Regions from separate parts of the Adlercreutzia sp. ZJ242 genome, predicted to be linked through region 2. Evidence: predicted binding sites of a transcription regulator. Region 2 holds the regulator's gene; each other region holds the start of a gene.
What was found. The regulator HrcA, encoded in region 2, represses chaperone genes, less so after heat shock. The targets are predictions, from matches to a motif close to TNTTAGCANNCNNNNNNNNNGNNTGCTAANA.

Region 1 (6,652 bases), on a different contig from region 2:
CAAGCGCTTCCGCTATTATCAGTCCGTCATCGACGTGGGGCTTTTGCGCAAGGGGGAGGACTACGACCTCCTGCCTGACAGCTTCATCATATTCATCTGCACCGATGACCCCTATGAGGACGGTCTGCCGCGCTACGATTTCGAGCGCGTGTGCGTGGAGCATCCGTCGCTGCTCTCGGGGTGCGGGTCGCATTGGATCGTGTTGAACGCGGCGGCCTACCAAGGCGTTGAGGACAGCCGTTTGCGGAGCCTGCTAAAATACGTGAGAGACGGAGTTGTCGGCGCTGACCCTTTGGTCAGGATGATCGACGGCAAGGTAAGCGAGGCCAATCGAGACCGAAGGTGGGTGGAGCAGGTGTTCTCAGTCATGACTGTCGAAGAAGACGCCGCCATGCAGGTCCGCATGGCGAAGCGCGTATACCGTAAAGAGGGTCTGGAAGAAGGTCGCAAGGAAGGGCTTGCCGAAGGACGCAAGGAAGGGCTTGCCGAAGGACGCAAGGAAGGTCGTGCCGAGGGCCGCAAGGAAGGGCTTGCGATGGGCATTGAGGAAGGCCTTGCCGAGGGACGTGCCAAAGGGCGTGCCGAAGGGCGTGCTGAGGGGCGTGCCGAGGCGGAGAAGCGTTATGGCGAGCTGGTCTCGCGGCTGCTTGCCGACGGTCGCCTAGATGATCTCAAGCAGGTCGCGGAAGACCCATCCTTGCTCGAAGAGCTCTACGAGGAGTTGGGGATCTAGCAAGCGAGCGGGCGATGCGACGCAGCCGCGTCGCATCGCCCGTGGACGAGGGGCGCTTGCCGACGTTTGACGCGAGGCTTGCTGCAAACGGCGAACCTCGCGTCAAACGCGAATGAGAGCGCTCCTGCGATCGCTTCGTGCGCTAGCAGATCTCGACGATCCAGCCTTCGGGGCCCTCGATGGCGCCGCTCTGGATGTCGGTCAGGGTGCGGCGCAGCTTGCTCATGACGGGGCCGGCGTTCTCGGCGCCGTCGACGAACGTGACGTCGACGCCCTCAGCTTCGATGTGGCCCACCGGCGAGATGACGGCCGCAGTGCCGCACAGGCCGCACTCCATGAAGTCGCCGTTGGTGACCTCCTCGAACTTCACGGGGCGCTCGACGACGCTCATGCCCAGGATGTCCTTGGCGACCGTGACGAGCGAGCGGCGCGTGATGGAGGGCAGGATCGAGTTCGTGTGCGACTGCGGCACCACGAGGTTGCTCTGCTTGTCCACGAAGAGCACGTTCGCGCCGCCGGTCTCCTCCACGTAGGAGCGCGTGGCGGAGTCGAGGTAGAGGTTCTCGGAGTAGCCGCGCTTGTGCGCCTCCTCGTAGGGGTGCAGGCTCATGGCGTAGTTGAGGCCCGCCTTGATGTCGCCGGTGCCGCGCGGCGCTGCGCGGTCGTAGTCGGCCACGGTGATGGTGATGGCCTCCTTGCCGCCCTTGAAGTAGGGGCCCACCGGGGTGACGAGGATGCGGAATTGGTACTCGGTGGCCGGCTTCACGCCGATGACCACGCCGGTCGCGAACATGTAGGGGCGCACGTACAGCGTGGCGCCCGAGCCGAAGGGCGGGACCCACTCCTTGTTCGCCTCGACGACCATCTTCACGGCCTCGACGAACTTGTCCTGCGGGAACTCGGGCATGACCAGGCGCTTGGCGGAGTCGGCCATGCGCGCGGCGTTCAGGTCGGGGCGGAAGCACACGATGCGCCCGTCCTCGGTGGTGTACGCCTTCAGGCCCTCGAAGACCTCCTGGCAGTAGTGCAGGATGCCGGCGCACTCGCTCACGGTGACGCTGTGGTCGGTGGTCAGGCCGCCTTCCTCCCACGCGCCGTCCTTGTAGTTGCACACGTAGCTGTAGCTCGTCTCCATGTAGCCGAAGCCGAGGTTGCCCCAGTCGATGTCCTTCTTTTCCACGGTTGCTCATCTCCCGTACTAATCGGTCAACTCTTTGTAACCGCGTATTCTAACGCGCGCGCGGGCGCATGGCGGGTGCAGGTCGGCCACGCGTAACAAAAGATTAACAGGCGGCAGAGGGGATGAGGCGGAAGAGGCGGGCGGGAGGAAGGGGCGGAGAGCATGATGCAGAAGAGGCAACGTGGAGGAAGGGAAAGAGGGGAAGGCAGCAGGGGGGGATGAGGCGCAAAGCGCCGTCCGACACATGGCGAAAATCTGATGGCGCTTGACAGAGATTTCCTGCGCTATAGAATTCCTTCTTAGCACTCGAAGGCTGTGACTGCTAAAACACCTCAGCCACCCGCAAGCGAAAGAAGGGCGATACCCATGCGCAAGTTCAAAACCGAGAGCAAGAAGCTGCTCGACCTCATGATCAACTCCATCTACACCAACCGCGAGATCTTCCTGCGCGAGCTCATCTCGAACGCGTCCGACGCGGTCGACAAGCTCTACTTCAAGAGCCTCACGGACTCGAGCGTCGAGATCAACCGCGCCGACCTCGCCATCCGCGTGGCGTTCGACGCCGACGCGCGCACCGTCACCGTGTCCGACAACGGCATCGGCATGAGCAAGGACGACCTCGACAAGAACCTCGGCACCATCGCGCACTCCGACTCGTTCGAGTTCAAGACCGCCAACGCCGAGGAGCCCACGGCTGACGTCGACATCATCGGGCAGTTCGGCGTGGGCTTCTACTCCGCCTTCATGGTGGGCTCGAAGGTGCGCGTCGTCTCGCGCGCCTACGGCAGCGACGAGGCTTGGGCCTGGGAGTCTGACGGCATCGAGGGCTACACCATCGAGGCCGCCGAGCGCGCCGAGCACGGCACGGACGTCGTCGTGTTCCTGAAGGAGAACACCGACGACGAGCGCTACGACACCTACTGCAGCGAGTACGGCCTGACCGACCTCATCAAGCGCTACAGCAACTACGTGCGCTACCCCATCCAGATGGAGCTCGAGAAGTCGCGCATGAAGCCGAAGCCGGCCGACGCGCCCGATGACTACAAGCCCGAGTTCGAGAACTACACGGCGGTCGAGACCATCAACTCCATGATCCCCATCTGGAAGCGCAAGAAGGCCGACGTCTCCCAAGACGAGTACAACGAGTTCTACAAGACCGACTTCCACGACTTCGAGGACCCGGCGCGCACCATCTCGCTGCATGCCGAGGGCACGCTGACCTACGACGCGCTCATGTTCGTGCCGGGCCACGCGCCCTACGACATGTACTCCAAGGAGTACAAGAAGGGCCTCGCGCTGTACAGCTCGGGCGTGCTCATCATGGACAAGTGCGAGGAGCTCGTGCCCGACTACTTCAACTTCATGCGCGGCGTGGTCGACTCGGCTGACCTCACGCTGAACATCTCGCGTGAGACGCTGCAGCACAACGGCCAGCTCAAGGCCATCGCGCGCCGCCTCGAGAAGAAGGTCAAGTCCGACCTGGCCGACATGCGCGACAACGACCGCGAGGCGTACGAGAAGTTCTTCGGCGAGTTCGGCCGCACCATGAAGTACGGCGTGTACTCGAGCTACGGCATGGCCAAGGACGTGCTGGCCGACCTTCTGCTGTTCTACTCGGCGAAGCAGAAGAAGATGATCACGCTCGACGAGTACCTCGGCCAGGCGCCGGCTGACGCTGAGTCCGTCTTCTTCGCCGCAGGCGACTCGCTCGAGCGCCTCGCGCAGATGCCCATCGTGACCACGGTTCTGGCGAAGGGCTACGACGTGCTCCTGTGCGACCAGAACGTCGACGAGTTCTGCATGATGGCACTGGGCACCTACTCCAACAAGGACATCGTGTCGATGGGCGCCGAGGGCGATGCCGAGGCCGAGCCGAAGGTGTTCACGATCAAGAACGTCGGCGGCGAGGACCTGGGCCTGACCACCGACGAGGAGAAGAAGGAGGCCGAGGAGGCCACCACGGAGAACTCCGCGCTGTTCGACGTGATGAAGGAGGCGCTCGAGGGCAAGGTCGAGAAGGTGGTCGTGTCCACGCGCCTGACCGACGCGCCGGTGGTGCTGACCACCGAGGGCGCCGTCTCGCTCAAGATGGCGCAGATGTTCAAGGAGAACGCCGTGGGCAGCGACGAGGCGCCCGAGCTGCACGTGATCCTCGAGGTGAACGCCAAGCACCCGGTGTTCGGCACCCTGAAGGCCGCGCACGTGGCGGGCGACGACGACAAGGTGAAGACCTACACCGGCATCCTCTACGACCAGGCCATGCTCATGGAGGGCCTCCCCGTGGAGGATCCCATCGCGTTCGCCCAGGCCGTGACCGCGCTCATGAAGTAGCGGGCGTGCTAGCATAGGTCCCGCACGAAAACCGAAGCGAGAGGCGCGAGGGAGCATGGAGACAAGAGAGCGAAGAAACGCGTTGCTGCTGTTCAGCAAGGTGCCGGAGGCCGGGCTGGTGAAGACGCGCCTGACCACGCTGAAAGACGGCGCGTTTGCGCCCGAGGTGGCGAGCGCCCTGTACCACTGCATGCTCTTCGACGTGGTGGAGATCTGCTGCGCGGCGCTCTCCGCGCTCGAGGAGCGCTCCGAGGCGGCGTGCGCGGCGGCCGAGGCCCGCGGCGAGGAGGGCGTGCGCGACGTCTACGAGCTCGTGATCTCCACGACGCCCGCGGGCAACGTGGAGGCGATGCGCAAGCTGTTCGCGGACGCGGGGGAGTGGCCGCGCGAGCTGGTGATGATCGCCGACGAGGGTGCGAGCTTCGATGAGCACTACAACCACGCGTTCGAGCAGACGTGGGAGCGCGGCGCCGACTGCATCCTGTCGATGGGCGCCGACATGCCCGCGCTCACCGTGAACGACGTACTCGCCGGGTTCGAGGCGCTGCACAAGCTCGACGGCGTTGACGGCGGCGGCATCGTGCTCGCGCCTGACCAGGAGATGGGCGTGTCGGTGATCGGATGGACGCGCGCGACGGACTTCGACCACTCAGGCGTGTTCTACAACTCCGACGGCCTCACGGTGCTGCCCGCCTACATCCAGAAGGCCCGCGCGCTCGGGTTGCCGGCGCTCTACCTGCCGCCCATCCCCGACGTGGACACCATGGCCGACCTCATGCACAACATCACGCTCGTGGAGGCGCTCAACTACTGCGCGCCCTTCGACGGCAACACGCCGCCGTGGCGCACCGCCGACGCGCTTGCGCAGATGGGCTGGGACGAGGTGCGCGTGATGCCGAACGACCTGCGCGACCCGCGCGAGCACATCGACAAGTAGGGGGCAGCGGGCGCCTGCTGCCGCGGTGCGCCTGCTGCCGCGGCGTGCCTGCTGCTTGCAGCCGCGGCGCGCCCGCCGCTTGCCCGCTCACGCCTCCCGCCGCATCCCGCTGTCGAGCCGTCGCGGCCCGTCTAGCGCGAGAGCCCCGCCAGATTCCGAAACTGCCAGAACGCCACGGCGGAGGCGGCCGCCACGTTGAGCGAGTCGACGCCGTGGGCCATGGGGATGCGCACGGTGCAGTCGCACTGCGCGATGGTGGAGGGCGCAAGTCCGTCGCCCTCGGTGCCGAACACGAGCGCCAGCCTCTCGGCGCGCGCAAGCGACTCGTCGTCGAGCGACACCGAGTCGTCCTCAAGCGCCATGGCGGCCACCGTGAACCCCAGCTCGCGCAGAAGCGGGATGCCCGCGCTCGCCCATGCGGCCGACGGGCGGCCGGGGCGCCCCTTCGCGGGAGCTGCGTCGTCGCCGATGCGCGTCCAGGGCACCTGGAACACCGTGCCCATCGACACGCGCACGGCGCGGCGGTACAGCGGGTCGTAGCAGGTGGGGCTCACGAGCACGGCGTCCACGCCGAGCGCCGCCGCCGAGCGGAAGATGGCGCCCACGTTGGTGTGGTTCGTGATGCTCTCGAGAACCGCCACCAGGCGCGCGTCGCGCACCACCTCCTCCACGCTCGGCAGCGCGGGGCGGCGGAACGCGCCGAGCGCGCCGCGCGTGAGCTCGAAGCCCGTGAGTTCCTCGAGCGCCGCGTGCGGCGCCACGAACACGGGCAGATCGGGGCGGGCCGCCTCCATGCGCGCGATGAGGCCGTCGGTCGCGTGCAGCCACTTCTCCTCCATGAGCAGCGACAACGGCTCCATGCCGCCCTCGAGGGCGCGCTCGATCACCTTGGCGCCCTCGGCGATGAACAGCGCGCGCTCGGGCTCGAGGCGGCTGCGCAGCTGCGCCTCGGTGAGCCGCGCGTAGGCGTCGAGCCGCGCGTCGTCGAGCGTGTCAACGTGAATCAGGGGCATGACGGGACTCCTTGCATGTTCGGAGGGAGATTTTGGCAGAAATCTTCAGATGTTTGTCATCTTGAGGGTGCTGTTGGGGTCTTTTGGGGCTCCTGTCCCTGACGTGCTCGGCAAAACACCAGGTCAGTTTCACCCGCTGCTATCTCATGCATCCACGCGAATGAGATTTCCCCCTCAAATTGACAAATATCTGAAGATTTCTGCCAAAACGGCGGCGGGAAAACGCAAGGGGTGCGCATCTCGTCCGATGCGCACCCCTTGAGGCGGCTTCCGCCGACGTATGAGAGTCGGATCTAGGAGAGCGCTTCGAGCAGGTTCTTCATCTGGTTGGAGCCGAGGCCCTGGATGCGGCGGTCGGCCGGGATGCCGAGCTCCTCGAGGAGCTTCTCGGTCTTCACCTTGCCGAAGCCGGGGATGGCGCTCACGAATGCCTTGACCTTCATGCGGCCGATCACCGG
Region 2 (6,652 bases):
TCCGCCGCGGCTGGAGCGAAGGCGAGGAGACCGCGCCCGAGTTCGCGCGGCGCATGGAGGACGCCGGCGCCGACGCCGTCTGCGTGCACGGGCGCTACGCCGCCCAGCTCTACCGTGGCAGCGCCGAGTGGGGCGCGATCGCGCGCGTGAGGGAGGCCGTGTCCATCCCCGTGGTGGGCAACGGCGACATCCGCTCAGGCGCCGACGCGGTGCGCATGCGCGCGGCCACCGGCTGTGACGCGGTGATGATCGCCCGCGGCGCCGAGGGCAACCCGTGGCTGTTCTCCCAGGTGAAGGCCGCGCTGGCGGGGGAGGCGGAGCCCGCGTGCCCCGACGTGGCGGCGCGCCTGTCCATGGCGAGGCGCCATGCCGCGCTGCTCGCGTGCCGCGAGGGGCGCAACATCGTGCGCATGCGCAAGCACGCCATGTGGTACGTGGCGGGGCTTCCCGGCGCCGCGGCCGCGCGCGGCAAGATCAACTACTGCACCACGCTCGAGGACTTCGGCCGCGTGTTCGACGAGCTCGAGCAGATTGCGAGCGAACATGCCTCATGACCCGTACCAGGCGCTCTACCTCCACGTGCCGTTCTGCGTGAGCCGCTGCCTGTACTGCGACTTCGCCACGCGCGCCGTGCCCGCCGACGACCCTCAGATCACGCGCTACGTGGAGGACCTCGTGATGCAGATCCGCCGCGCGGGCAAGCAGGGCGAGCTCGCGGGCGTGGAGACGGTGTACGTCGGCGGCGGCACGCCGAGCCACGTGGGGTCGCGCCACCTCTCGCAGCTGCTCTACGCGCTCGGGCTGTCGATGCACCTCACGCCTGAGATGGAGTGCACCGTCGAGTGCAACCCCGAGAGCCTTGACGAGCGCCTCGTGCGCGACATGTGGGCGCTCGGCGCGAACCGGCTGTCCATCGGCGTGCAGAGCTTCGACGACCGCCTGCTGCGCGTGCTCGGCCGCGCGCACACGGCTGACGAGGCCCGACGCGCCGTCGACGCCGCGCTCACGCGCTTCGAGAACGTGAGCGTGGACGTGATGTGCGGCCTGCCCGGGCAGTCCGCCGAGGACGTTCGCGCGAGCGCGGAGGAGGCCGTGCGCCTCGGCGTCACGCACGTGAGCGTGTACCCGCTCACCATCGAGGACCACACGCCGTTCGCGCGCATGGTGATGCGCGGCGAGCTCATGGAGCCCGACGACGACGTGGAGGCCGAGCACATGGAGGCCGCCGCGGAGGTGCTCGAAGGCGCGGGGCTTCACCGCTACGAGGTGGCGAGCTACGCGCGGGAGGGCTTCGAGAGCAGGCACAACACCGCCTACTGGACGGGGAAGCCCTACCTCGGGCTCGGGCTGTCGGCCGCCACGATGACGCAGAACGCCACGCGCCGCATGCGGCGCCAGGACGGCCAGGTGACCGACGACCTGAACCCCGCGCAGATGCTCGCCGAGGACCTCATGCTCGGCATGCGCATGTCGCGCGGCGTGAGCGACGAGCTTTTGGCGCGCGCCTCGGCGCTCCTGCCCGCCGCGCGCGGCGTGTTCGAGGGCCTTGCGCGCGACGGCCTGGCCGTGCACGAAGGCGGTCGCTGGCGTCCCACGAGCCGCGGCTGGCTGTGCGGCAACGAGCTCTACGGGCGGATCTTCGACCTCGCCCCGTAGCGCAGGCGCACCCGAGGCGCCGTGCCGCGTACACGTCTGCGCCGAGGCGCCGCGCGCCTGCGCATTATGGCGCTTGCGTTGAATTTTCGGCGGTTCCCTCCAATCGTTTAGCACTCGGGGGCCGAGGCTGCTAAAATGCTGCGAGAGCTTGCGCTGCGCGGCCTGCGTCCACGTGCCCGCAGGCAGGAGAGGAGAAGGCAGAAGGCCGGAAGGCGGCCAAGCGCCGAAGGAGGAGTGCCGTGCTATCCGACAGGCGGCAGCGCGTGTTGAGCGCGCTCATCGAGGAGTACGTCGAGCGGGCGATGCCCGTGGGGTCGCGCACGCTCACCGAGCGCTATCAGCTCGGCGTGAGCCCGGCCACCGTGCGCAACGACCTGTCCGCCCTCGAGGACGCGGGCTACATCACGCAGCCCCACACCTCCGCCGGCCGCATCCCCACCGACGCGGGCTACCGCGCCTTCGTCGACGAGCTTCTGAGCCACGGCCTCGCCGCCGAGGAGCACCCCCACCGCGACATCGTCGACGAGCTGCGCGCAAGCGCCAGCGAGCTCGACGCGCTCATGGAGCAGACCTCGGCCGCGCTCGCGCGCCTCACCGACTGCCTCTCCATCGTGATGGCGCCGTCGTTCTCCGCGCACATCCGCCAGCTCTCGCTCATCTCGCTGTCGAACTACCGCGCGCTCATCGTGATCGTGGCCGAGGACGGCCGCGTGGCGAACCGCAGCGTCGCGTTCGCCGAGGAGGTCACGCCTGACGAGCTCGCCGGCGTGCAGAACCTGCTCGGGCGCCTGTTCGCCGGGAAGTCGGTGCGTGAGCTGCGCGAGGGGTTCGACGCGCCGACCTACGAGGCCCTGCGCGACCCGCTCGTGCAGCTCATCCTCGACGAGGTGATCGCGTGTCTGCAGGAGAACAACATCGGGCGGGCGCACCGGCTCGGCATGAGCTCGCTTCTGCGCAAGCCCGAGTTCAGCAGCTCGAGCGCCCTCCTTCCCCTCGTGCAGGTGCTCGAGGACGACTCCGTGCTCCTGCACGTGTTCGACGAGGCGTCCGCGCCCGCGGAGCCCGCGCAGGCGCCTGACGACGCGCCCGGCGCGGAGGGGGAGCACGTGATGGTGCGCATCGGGCGCGAGAACGCGGCCGTCGAGCTCTCCGGCGTGTCGGTGATCGCAAGCACCTACGGCCGCGGCGAGGGCGAGGGCATCGTCGCCGTCATCGGCCCGACGCGCATGGACTACACGCGCGTCATCCGCGCCGTGCGCGCGGCCCAGCACGTGCTGAGGGACGAGTGAGGCGAAGGCGCGGGCGAGAGCGACGGCGGGGGAGACCCCTCGAGGCAGCAAGGTAACAAGGCGCGGCCGGTTTCGGGGCCGCGCGTTCGAGATAGGTGACAGAAAGGCATTACGAACCCATGGCTAAAGACTTGTACGAGGTGCTCGGCGTTTCGCGGGACGCCTCTGAGGCTGAGATCAAGAAGGCGTTTCGCCACAAGGCGCGCGAGCTGCACCCCGACGTGAACAAGGCTCCCAACGCGGAGGACCAGTTCAAGGAGCTCAACGAGGCGTACGACGTGCTCTCCGACGCGAACAAGCGCGCGCAGTACGACCGCTTCGGCACCATCCCGGGCGCCGCGGGCTCGAGCCCGTACGGCGGCGGCAGCGGCTACGTCGACTTCGAGGACCTCTTCGGCGGCGGCTTCGGCGGCATGGGCGACATCTTCTCCACCTTCTTCGGCGGGAGCGCCGGGGGCGGGCGCACGGTGCGCAAGGAGGGCCGCGACATGGGCATCGGGCTGCGCCTGACGCTCGAGGAGGTCGCGCGCGGCGTGAAGAAGGAGATCGTGTACGACCGCCTGGCGCCGTGCCCCGACTGCGACGGCTCGGGCCTCGGCGAGGGCGGCCGCGAGGTCACGTGCCCGGAGTGCAGTGGCAAGGGCCGCGTGGTCACCGTGCAGCGCACCTTCCTCGGCGACATGCAGTCGTCCTCCACGTGCCCGAAGTGCCACGGCACGGGCTCGTCCATCGAGAACCCCTGCCCGGAGTGCGAGGGCCAGGGCCGCGTGCCCGACCGCCAGAAGGTGTCGGTCGAGGTGCCCGCGGGCGTCCGCGACGGCCAGCAGCTGCGCGTGTCGGGCTTCGGCGAGGCCGGCATGCAGGGCGCGGCGGCGGGCGACCTCATCGTCACCGTGCGCATCCAGCCGCATGAGTTCTACGAGCGCGACGGCGAGGACCTGCACGTGCAGGTGAGCGTGCCCATGGTCCAGGCGGCGCTCGGCGCCGAGATCGAGGTCGACGGCATCTTCGACGACGAGGAAGTGCCGGTGCGCATCCCCGAGGGGACGCAGAACGGCCAGGTCATCCGCTGCAAGGGCTTCGGCATGCCGCGCCTGCGCTCGGACGCGCGCGGGGATCTGTACGTGCACGTGGAGGTGGAGATCCCCCGCCGCCTCTCGAAGCGCGAGCGCGAGATCCTCGAGGAGCTCGCCGACGAGATGGGCGAGGACGTCTCGGAGGCCCGCTCGCCCCTGCAGAAGCTCCGCGACATGTTCTAGCCTGAAGGACCCCGGCCGCCGCTGGCCTCGCCGACGGCGCTCGCCTTCCTCCCGTTGCAAAGGAGACTCCTTGTCCCTCCACCAGTTCTTCCTGGATGACCAGGTGCTCGCCGGCGAAGGCGCCGCGGTGTTCCCGCTGCGCCTCGCGCCCGACGACGCGCGCCACGCCCGCGTGCTGCGCCTCGCGCCCGGCGAGCACGTCGCCGTGGTGGACGCGGCGCGCGACTACTTCGAGTGCGAGGTCGTCTCCTTCGACGACGCGGTGCCGCTCGTGCGCATCGCGCGCCGCCTCGACGCGCCTGACGACGGCCCGCGCGTGATCCTGCTCCAGGGGCTCGCCAAGGGCGACAAGATGGAGACGGTCATCCGCCATGCCACCGAGGTGGGCGTCGAGGCGTTCGTGCCCTTGAAGTGCGCGCGCTCGGTGATGAAGGTGGACGCCAAGAAGGCCGCTGCGAAGCGGAGCCGCTGGCAGGCCGTCGCGAAGAGCGCCGCCATGCAGGCGGGACGCCGCGCGGTGCCCGAGGTGAGCGAGCCTCTGGGCCTGCCCGAGGCGTGCGAGCTTGTGGCGAACGCCACCGCCGTGCTCGTGTGCTGGGAGGAGGCGCCCCAAACGGCGACGATGCGCGCGGCGCTTTCCGACGCGCTGGCGCATGCGGGCTGCGCCGTGGCGGCCGACGCGCGCGTGGCCGTGGTGGTGGGCCCCGAGGGCGGCCTTGCCCCCGAGGAGGTGGAGCGCCTGCTCTCGTGCAACCCCCGCGCGCGTCTCGTGTCGCTCGGGCCGTCCATCCTGCGCACCGAGACGGCCGGCGTCGTGGCGCCGGCGCTCGTCCTCTACGAGCTCGGCGGCATGGGCAACGCGGGCGGCGCGCTCGGGGCGTCTGAGGCGCTCGGGGCGGGGGGCCTCTGATGCGGTTCGCCGTGGTCAACCTGGGGTGCAAGGTGAACCGCGTGGAGTCGGACGGCTTCGAGCGGCTCCTTCTGGCGGCGGGCGGCGTGGAGGCCCCGCAGGAGGAGGCCGACCTCATCGTGGTGAACACGTGCACGGTCACCGCCGAGGCCGACAAGAAGACGCGCAAGGCCGTCCGCCATGCGCTGCGGGCCAACGCGTCGGCCCGCGTGGCGGTCACCGGCTGCGCCGCGGCCATGGACGAGGACGCCTTCTCGTCCATGGACGCGCGCGTGAGCGTGGTCCCCAAGGCCGGCATGGGCCTGTGGCTCGCCGACGCCGCTCGCGCGGAGACGGGGCCTGCGGCGGACGAGGCCCCACGTGCGGGCGCGGGCGCCGCCGCCGCGGAGACACCCACGGCCTGCGAGCCTGGCCTCGCGCTCTTCTCGTCGCGCACGCGCGTGGGCGTGAAGGTGCAGGACGGCTGCGACAACGCGTGCACCTACTGCATCGTGCACGTGGCGCGCGGGCGCGCGACGAGCCGGCCGGCGCCCGAGGTCCTCGCCGAGGCCGTGGCGCTCGCCGCCTCGGGCGTGCGCGAGGTCGTGCTCTCGGGCATCAACCTCGGCTCGTATCGCTGGGAGGGCAAGGGCCTGGCCGCGCTGCTCGAAGAGCTCCTCGCCGCCACCGCGCGCCTGCATGAGCCCGGCGAGCCGCCGTGCCGCTTCCGCGTGAGCTCCGTCGAGCCCATGGACGTCGACGACGACTTCGCGAGCCTGCTCGCCCGCGCCGACGGGCGCGTCTGCCGCCACCTGCACCTGCCCCTGCAGTCGGGCAGCACCAAGGTGCTCCGCGAGATGGACCGCCCGTACACCGCCGAGGAGTTCAAGGGCCTCGTGGGCCGCCTGCGCGCGCAGGTGCCCGCGCTCTCGCTCACCACTGACGTCATCGTGGGGTTCCCCGGCGAGACGGAGGGGGAGTTCGCCGAGACGCTCGAGGTCGCTCGCGCCTGCGCGTTCAGCAAGATCCACGTGTTCCCCTATTCGCAGCGCGCAGGCACGCCTGCCGCCGCGCGCGCCGACCAGGTGCCGCCGCCCGTGAAGGCAGCGCGCGCCGCCCGCCTGCGCGCGCTCTCCGACGAGCTGCGCGCCGCCGACCGGGCGCGTCGCGCCGGCACCAGCGAGCTCGCGCTCGTGGAGGAATCCGGCCGCGCCATGACCGAGAGCTACCACGAGGCAACCGCCCCCGCCAACGCAAAGCCCGGCGCCCTGATCCAAGTGAAGCTCTAACATCATGCAGTCCAAAAAGGTTCTTCTTATATCCCTTGGTTTTAGTGATGTCGCAGGGGGTCCGGCGCCTCGGGAGCTCGGGCGGTGCTCACCAAGCGAGTTCCGCACGAGCCGGAAGCGCCAGCGGCGCTTCCGTGCGAGCAGGACTGTCCGAGCGACTGAGCTCTGCCCGGGCTCCCGAGGCGCTACCCGGGACCGTACGACTCTACGCTCTGCTACAATAGCCGCATGACCGATCAGACACAGATTACCCTCACCATCCCCGACAGC
Region 3 (6,652 bases), on a different contig from region 2:
ACGACCCGCTCGCCTGCCGCGCGAGCGTGGGGCCTGCGGACCTCGAGGGGCGGGCGCTCATCACCCCGCGCCAGGGGGCGAACGCCGAGCCGCTGCGCAGCTGGCTGGGGTCCCTCGCGGAGACCGCCGAGATCATCGCTGCGTACGACCTGCCCTCCAACGTGCAGTGGCTCGTGGAGCGGGGCTTCGGCATCGCCTTCACCTACGAGGGGCTGATGTCGTCGGACGGGTCCAGCAAGCTCGCCTTCGTGCCGCTCGAGCCTCGCATCGAGTCAAGGCAGGGCATCATCTGGCGCAAGTCGCTGCCCACCAAGCAAGCCCAGGTCTTCCTCGACGTCCTGCACGAGGTGGTGGAAGAGGCGGCGAAGTAGCGCGGCAAGGTAGCGCGAGGCCGGCACGTTGCGGCCGCAACGTGCCCGATGGCCCTTTACCTGGTTCACTTCGGGAAACCCATCGGCTATGCTGCCCTCATGACGAAAGGCCGACCAGGCAAGGAGGACGCCATGGAGACGGAGTGCGAGGTCATCACCATCGGGAGCGAGGAGAGCTACGAGGACCTCAAGGAGGCCATGCAAGCGCAGACGTACTGGGTGCGCTTCTTCATGCGCCCCTGCTGCCCGGCGCCGGGCGAGGGCACGGCCCGCAGCCTCGCCGAGCGGCTCAAGTCCGAGATCGACGCACGCGCCGACTTCGCCGAGGGGCAGCGCGCCGACCTGAAGGGCATCGTCGACGAGCGGCTCGCCTGGTACCTCGCCCTCCCCGTGAGCCACACCGCCTAGAGGCGGGCACGTTGGGCTATGCCTTCGAGGCATAGAGCGAATTACGCTACGGGCAGTTCGCCTGCGCGCGCCTTCGCCTTACCATATGCTCAGGTTTACGACGAAGATGGGAGAACCCGTGCAAAACGAGAAACTTGAGCTCGCTCAGGAATGGGACAAGGTGTTCCCGCAGAGCGACAAGGTGAGCCACCGCAAGGTCACGTTCCACAACCGCTACGGCGTCACGCTGGCGGCCGACCTCTACGCGCCGAAGGCGGCCGATGACGCGGCAGGCGCCCCGGCGCTGCTGCCCGCCGTGGCCGTGTCGGGCCCGTTCGGCGCCGTGAAGGAGCAGTCGAGCGGCCTGTACGCGCAGACGCTCGCCGAGCGGGGCTTTCTGTCCCTCGCCTTCGACCCGTCGTTCACGGGCGAGAGCGGCGGCGAGCCGCGCTACGTGGCATCGCCCGACATCAACACCGAGGACTTCTGCGCGGCGGTGGACTTCCTCTCCACGCTTGACGGGGTCGACCCCGAGCGCATCGGCGTCGTGGGCATCTGCGGCTGGGGCGGCCTGGCGCTTTCCGCCGCCGCGCAGGACACGCGCATCAAGGCCACGGTGACCGCCACCATGTACGACATGAGCCGCGTCAACGCGCGCGGCTACTTCGACGCCGACGACAACGCGGACGCGCGCCGCAGCCTGCGCCAGGCCCTCAACGCGCAGCGCACGGCCGACTACGCGAGCGGCTCCTACCAGCGCGCGGGCGGCGTCGTCGACCCGCTGCCCGAGGACGCGCCGCAGTTCGTGCGCGACTACTACGCCTACTACAAGACGTCGCGCGGCTACCACCCGCGCTCGCTGAACTCCAACGACGGCTGGAACGTCACCTCGTCGCTGCCGTTCGCGAACCTGCCGCTTCTGGCCTACGCGAGCGAGATCGAGAGCGCCGTGCTCATGCTCCACGGCGAGAAGGCGCACTCGCTCTACTTCAGCCTGGATGCCTTCGCCCAGCTCAAGCAGCCCGAGGGCGGCTACCAGAACGCCAACAAGTGCCTGATGGTGATTCCCGGCGCCAACCACACGGACCTCTACGACAACCTCGACGTCATCCCCTTCGACGCCATCGAGGCGTTCCTGCGCGAGCACCTGTAAAGCCGGCGCCGGCGCGCGCCAACATCACATGCGGGGGCGGGACGCGGGACGCGGAGCTTTGCCCGCGCGGAAGCGGGCGAAGGCGGCGCTCCTGCAAAACATGCGGGGGCGGGACGAGGTCGCACGCAGCATCGTCCCGCCCCCGCAGCGCGCCCCGTTCGCTACAGCTCGCGCGAGCGGCACACGCGCAGCGATATCGCCAGGCTCGCCGCGTAGAGCGCAATCGGCACCACCACGAGGACGACGAACAGGCCCGCATACCCGCTGCCGAAGAGAGGCTCCAGCGCACCCGCGGGCAGAAGCCCGGCGAACAGGCCGTTGCCGGCGGCGGCGCAGAAGCCCCCTACCCCGCACAACGTCGCAAACGGCAGCACGCGAACGGCAAGCGTCATGCCGAAGCGCATGATGAACGGCAGCGTGACGGAAGCCGCCACCAGCACCGCCACCACGCCCGCCAAACCGGCGGCCACGATCATCTCGGGCGGGTTGTTCTCCAGAAGCAGGCTCTCAAGCGGCGCGCCTTGCCCCATCACGCCGGCAAGCAGCGCCGCCACGCCCGTGATGGCAAACGTGTACGCAAGGCTCATCCCGAGCGACAGCGCCGTCACCAGAAGAAGGCTCGCGTAGCGCCCCACCACCACGTCACGGCGGCTCATGGGCATGGCCAGGCGAAACGACCCCCAATTGTTCACCTCGTCGTAAGCCGAGGCGTTGAACACGAACGAGAAGGGAACCAGGGTCGCGGCACACGCCGCCGTGGCCGCCAACGTGTCCACGCTGAGCGCGATGACGAGGGAAACCACCGCCATGATGACGAGCAGCTGGATCAAGCTGTGGCGCATGGTAATCAAGTCGGAAAAGATCATCGCCTTCATCGGGCCTCTCCCTTCAACATCAGCCTCATGTAGTCGTCAATGCTCACGCGCTCGCACGCCACCTTCGGAAAGCGGCGGGACAGGAGCGCGCGGTCGGGCACGAGCACCTCGTGCGCGTACGCGCCGGCCATGACGCGCAAGCTGCCCTGCGCGAACGCGCCGCTCTCGACGATGGCCCGCGCCTGCTCGGCGCCGCAGCGCGCCACGCCCGCGACGTCGCAGATCACGTCGACCATGCAGTCGAACATCACGCGCCCCGCGTCGATGCACACCACGTAGTCGGCGATCTTCTCCAGATCAGACGTGATGTGGCTCGACAGGAGGATGCCGCGGCGCTCGTCGGTCATGAAGCCGCGCAGGATGTCGAGCACCTCCTCGCGCGCCATGGGGTCGAGCCCCGCCGTCACCTCGTCGAGGATGAGCAGCTCAGGCGCATGCGCCAGCGCGAACGCCAGCTGCAGCTTCATGCCCATGCCGCGCGAGAGCTCCTTCACCCGCTTCTTCGCGCCGAGGTCGAACTGGCGCGCGTACTGTTCGAACAGGCCGCGATCCCACGTGGGGAACGCGAAGCGCCCGATGTGCTCCACGTCGCTCACGAGCGACTCGCTCGGGAAGGGGCAGGCGTCGAACACCACGCCGATGCGCGCCTTCGCGCGGACGAGCGCCGCTTCGTGGATCTGAGGCGCGCCGCTTGCGTTCGTCATATTCTTCTGATCTGTTGATAATTCCCCACCTTCCTCAAATCCGCAGACAGGCTCGCCGAAGAGCGCGACGTTGCCCGCGCTCGGGCGGATGAGCCCGAGGATCGTCTTGATGGTGGTGGTTTTGCCAGCGCCGTTCGATCCGATGAATCCGGTCACGCAGCCAGCTGGCACGCTCAGGCTCACGTGATCGAGCGTGAACCCCGGATACGCTTTTGCAAGGTTCTCAACCCTGACGAGGTCGTACATAGCCATTCCTTTTCTGGATGTCTTTCGCAATGCAGGAATGTTTCACGTGAAACATTCGTTCGTGAATCGCAAGGGCGCTTCCGCGCCGCCGCGCCTGGCAAAACGCGCCCGACGAGGGAGCGCCGACGTACCTGGCAAAACGCGCCTGACGAGGGAGCGCCGCCGCACTTGGCGTCAACGCGTCATGCCTGGTGCGGGCGCTGGCGCTTCGACGCCGCCGCGTCACGCCTGGTGCGGGCGCTGCGGCGGCACGGCCGCGCGCACGGCGCTCCCCGCGTCCTACGTGCCAGGCGCCTTACGCGTCGGGCATGTCCTCGGCCAGCACGTCGAGCATGTCGTGCAGCTCGCGCACCGTCACCCCCGCCGACAGCGCGTCGGAGAGCGCCTGCTCGAGCAGCTCCTCCACGTGGCGCAGCCGCTCCTCGCGCAGAAGCTCGAGGTTGCCGCCGGCCACGAAGCTGCCCTTGCCCTGCACCGTCTCGATGAAGCCGAGCTCCTCGAGGTCAGCGTAGGCGCGCTTGGTGGTGATGACGCTCACGTGCAGGTCGTTCGCCAGCGCGCGGATGGACGGAAGGGGGGCGCCCTCATCCAGCTCACCTGCGAGGATGGCGTCCTTTATCTGGGTCGCTATCTGCTCGTAGATGGGCTTGCTGCTCGCATTCGAGATGATTATCTCCACGTTGCCTGCCATTTCTCGCCTTCTCCGAAGGGCGTTTTCCACAGCGCCCTCTTCGTAGCGCGTTCTTCGGAACGTGTTCTTCGGAGTACGTTCTTCATAGCGCGCTCTCCGGAGTGCGTTCTCCGTAGTGTGTTCTCCAAAGTGCGTTCTTCGTAGTGCGTTGCGCGAATTCGCTCGCACAGCTCTCGCGCGTTGATCAGGCGCACGCTAACTGTGCATATCATGATATATACACTATATACACAGTATGCACAGTTAGCAAGAGCTAATCGCGAATTATTTCTGAAAGCGTCCCAACACCCGCAGGGACCGCCAGCAGCATGCCGGCGCCCGCAGGCAGAAGGGGCCGAGCCCGCAGCGCCGGACGCGCATGCGGGGCAAGCCAAATATGGCAACTCTGTGACGTTCGCCCGCTATTTAGCACTCTCGGCTTGAGAGTGCTAATTCAGCGTGCTATAACGTACTCGTAAACAGAACCAGGCGCAAGACTACCGAGCCCGCGAGGGCAGCACATCACGTGAGAGAAGCACATCAGCCACGAGCCTCGCAGCGGGCGCGCAGCCTTGCAGCCGCAACCGAACGGAGATGATCCCATGTCCATGCTGGTACCCGCACGCGCCAACGCCCCGCGCAGCCTCTTCAACACCCTGATGAACGACCCCTTCGAGGCGTTCTTCGACACGCCGGCGCGCACCACCTCCCCCACCCTCATGCGCACCGACATCCGCGAGACGCCCGAGGGCTTCGAGCTCACGGTCGACCTGCCCGGGTTCAAGAAGGAGAACGTGACCGCCGAGCTCAAGGACGGCTACCTCTCCATCAGCGCGCGCACGCAGACCGAAGCCACCTCCGAGGGCGACAAGGGCACCTGGCTGCGCAAGGAGCGCTTCAGCGGCACGTGCAGCCGCAGCTTCTACGTCGGCGAGGAGATCGTCGAGGAGGACATCCGCGCCCGCTTCGAGGACGGCCTGCTCAAGATCGCGGTGCCGAAGAAGCAGCCCGCGCCCAAGCTCGAGGAGAAGCGCGTGATCGCCATCGAGGGCTAGCAGCGCACCGCGCGCGCGAGCGCAAGAACGCCCATGAAGCGAAGGAGGCGCCCCGGCATGCCGCCGGGGCGCCTCCGCTTGCGTTGGGGAACTGGACGTCGAGGGTCTGCGCCCGCCTACCTCCCGAGCCCGGCGAGCACGGCCTCGTGCAGCTGGCCCAAGCCCTCCTCGTCTTCGGTCCACTGGTGCGTCAGCGTGCCGAAGGCCAGGTCGAAGCCGCACTTCTCCAGCGACTCGGCCACCTCGTCCGGGCCGTTCTTGCCCCAGCCGAACGAGCCGAACGGGATGCCCACGCGGCCCGGCCAGCCGCCCTTCGGCGAGAGCCCCTTCAGGTAGCACAGAAACGCCGCCACCGTGGGCATCATGCCGTTGTTGAGCGTGGGCGAGCCCACCGCCACGTACTTCGCCGGCAGGACCTCGGTCATGATGTCGGAGATGTGGTTGGCCTTCAGGTCGAACAGGCGCGTCGGCGTGCCCGCCTCGATGAACGCCTCCACGATCTGGTGCGCCATGGCCTCGGTGGTGTGCCACATGGAGTCGTACACCACCACCGCGTACTCCTCGGGCTCAAGCGAGCTCCAACGCGCGTACTCCGCCATGATCTCGGGCACGTGGCTGCGCCAGATGACGCCGTGGCTCGGCGCGATCATGTCGATGTCGGCGTCGGCGAGCGCCCCGAGGGCGCGCACCACGTGGCGCGAGTACGGCATCACGATGTTGGCGTAGTACTTCTTCGCCTGCGCGAGCACCTCGGGCAGGCCCACCTCGTCGTCGAAGTGCTTGGACGAGGCGAAGTGCTGGCCGAACGCGTCGTTGGAGAACAGGATCTTGTCGTGCGGCGAGTAGGTGACCATGTTGTCGGGCCAGTGCACCATCACCGTGGCGGTGAACGCGAGCGTGCGCTTGCCGATGCAGAGGATGTCGCCCGTCTTCACGGGCACGTACTCGTAGGCGTCGCCGTAGTGCGCGGCGAGGCCCTTGAGCCCGTGCGGGCTGCTCGTGACGATCTTCGCGTGCGGCGCGCGCTCCATGACGGCGGGGATCGCGCCCGAGTGGTCCTGCTCCACGTGGTTCGACACCACGTACTCGATGCGCGCCGGGTCGATGATGTCGCTGATGCGCTCGATGAGCTCGTCGGCGAACTCGGGCTTGCAGGTGTCGATGAGCGTCACGTGCTCGTCGAGGATCAGG

Region 1: a site for HrcA is predicted at 2,211-2,241, ahead of htpG (molecular chaperone HtpG). Genes of this name have one in related genera too.
Region 3: a site for HrcA is predicted at 4,831-4,861, ahead of G7Y49_RS09395 (Hsp20/alpha crystallin family protein). Genes of this name have one in related genera too.

What each region holds. Positions count from the first base shown of each region.
Region 1 is NZ_JAAKEE010000027.1:7,704-14,355, reverse strand. It holds gene G7Y49_RS07505 (Rpn family recombination-promoting nuclease/putative transposase) at 1-733, shown strand, start outside; gene G7Y49_RS07500 (branched-chain amino acid aminotransferase) at 876-1,913, opposite strand; gene htpG (molecular chaperone HtpG) at 2,280-4,244, shown strand; gene G7Y49_RS07490 (DUF2064 domain-containing protein) at 4,300-5,181, shown strand; gene G7Y49_RS07485 (RNA methyltransferase) at 5,313-6,194, opposite strand; gene mihF (integration host factor, actinobacterial type) at 6,488-6,652, opposite strand, start outside.
Region 2 is NZ_JAAKEE010000013.1:6,261-12,912, reverse strand. It holds gene dusB (tRNA dihydrouridine synthase DusB) at 1-554, shown strand, start outside; gene hemW (radical SAM family heme chaperone HemW) at 544-1,656, shown strand; gene hrcA (heat-inducible transcriptional repressor HrcA) at 1,896-2,945, shown strand; gene dnaJ (molecular chaperone DnaJ) at 3,065-4,204, shown strand; gene G7Y49_RS04680 (16S rRNA (uracil(1498)-N(3))-methyltransferase) at 4,275-5,114, shown strand; gene mtaB (tRNA (N(6)-L-threonylcarbamoyladenosine(37)-C(2))-methylthiotransferase MtaB) at 5,114-6,382, shown strand; gene G7Y49_RS04665 (PhoH family protein) at 6,611-6,652, shown strand, end outside.
Region 3 is NZ_JAAKEE010000042.1:899-7,550, forward strand. It holds gene G7Y49_RS09365 (LysR family transcriptional regulator) at 1-371, shown strand, start outside; gene G7Y49_RS09370 (hypothetical protein) at 504-779, shown strand; gene G7Y49_RS09375 (alpha/beta hydrolase) at 898-1,911, shown strand; gene G7Y49_RS09380 (ABC-2 transporter permease) at 2,073-2,786, opposite strand; gene G7Y49_RS09385 (ABC transporter ATP-binding protein) at 2,783-3,736, opposite strand; gene G7Y49_RS09390 (GntR family transcriptional regulator) at 4,032-4,427, opposite strand; gene G7Y49_RS09395 (Hsp20/alpha crystallin family protein) at 5,009-5,461, shown strand; gene G7Y49_RS09400 (FprA family A-type flavoprotein) at 5,578-6,652, opposite strand, start outside.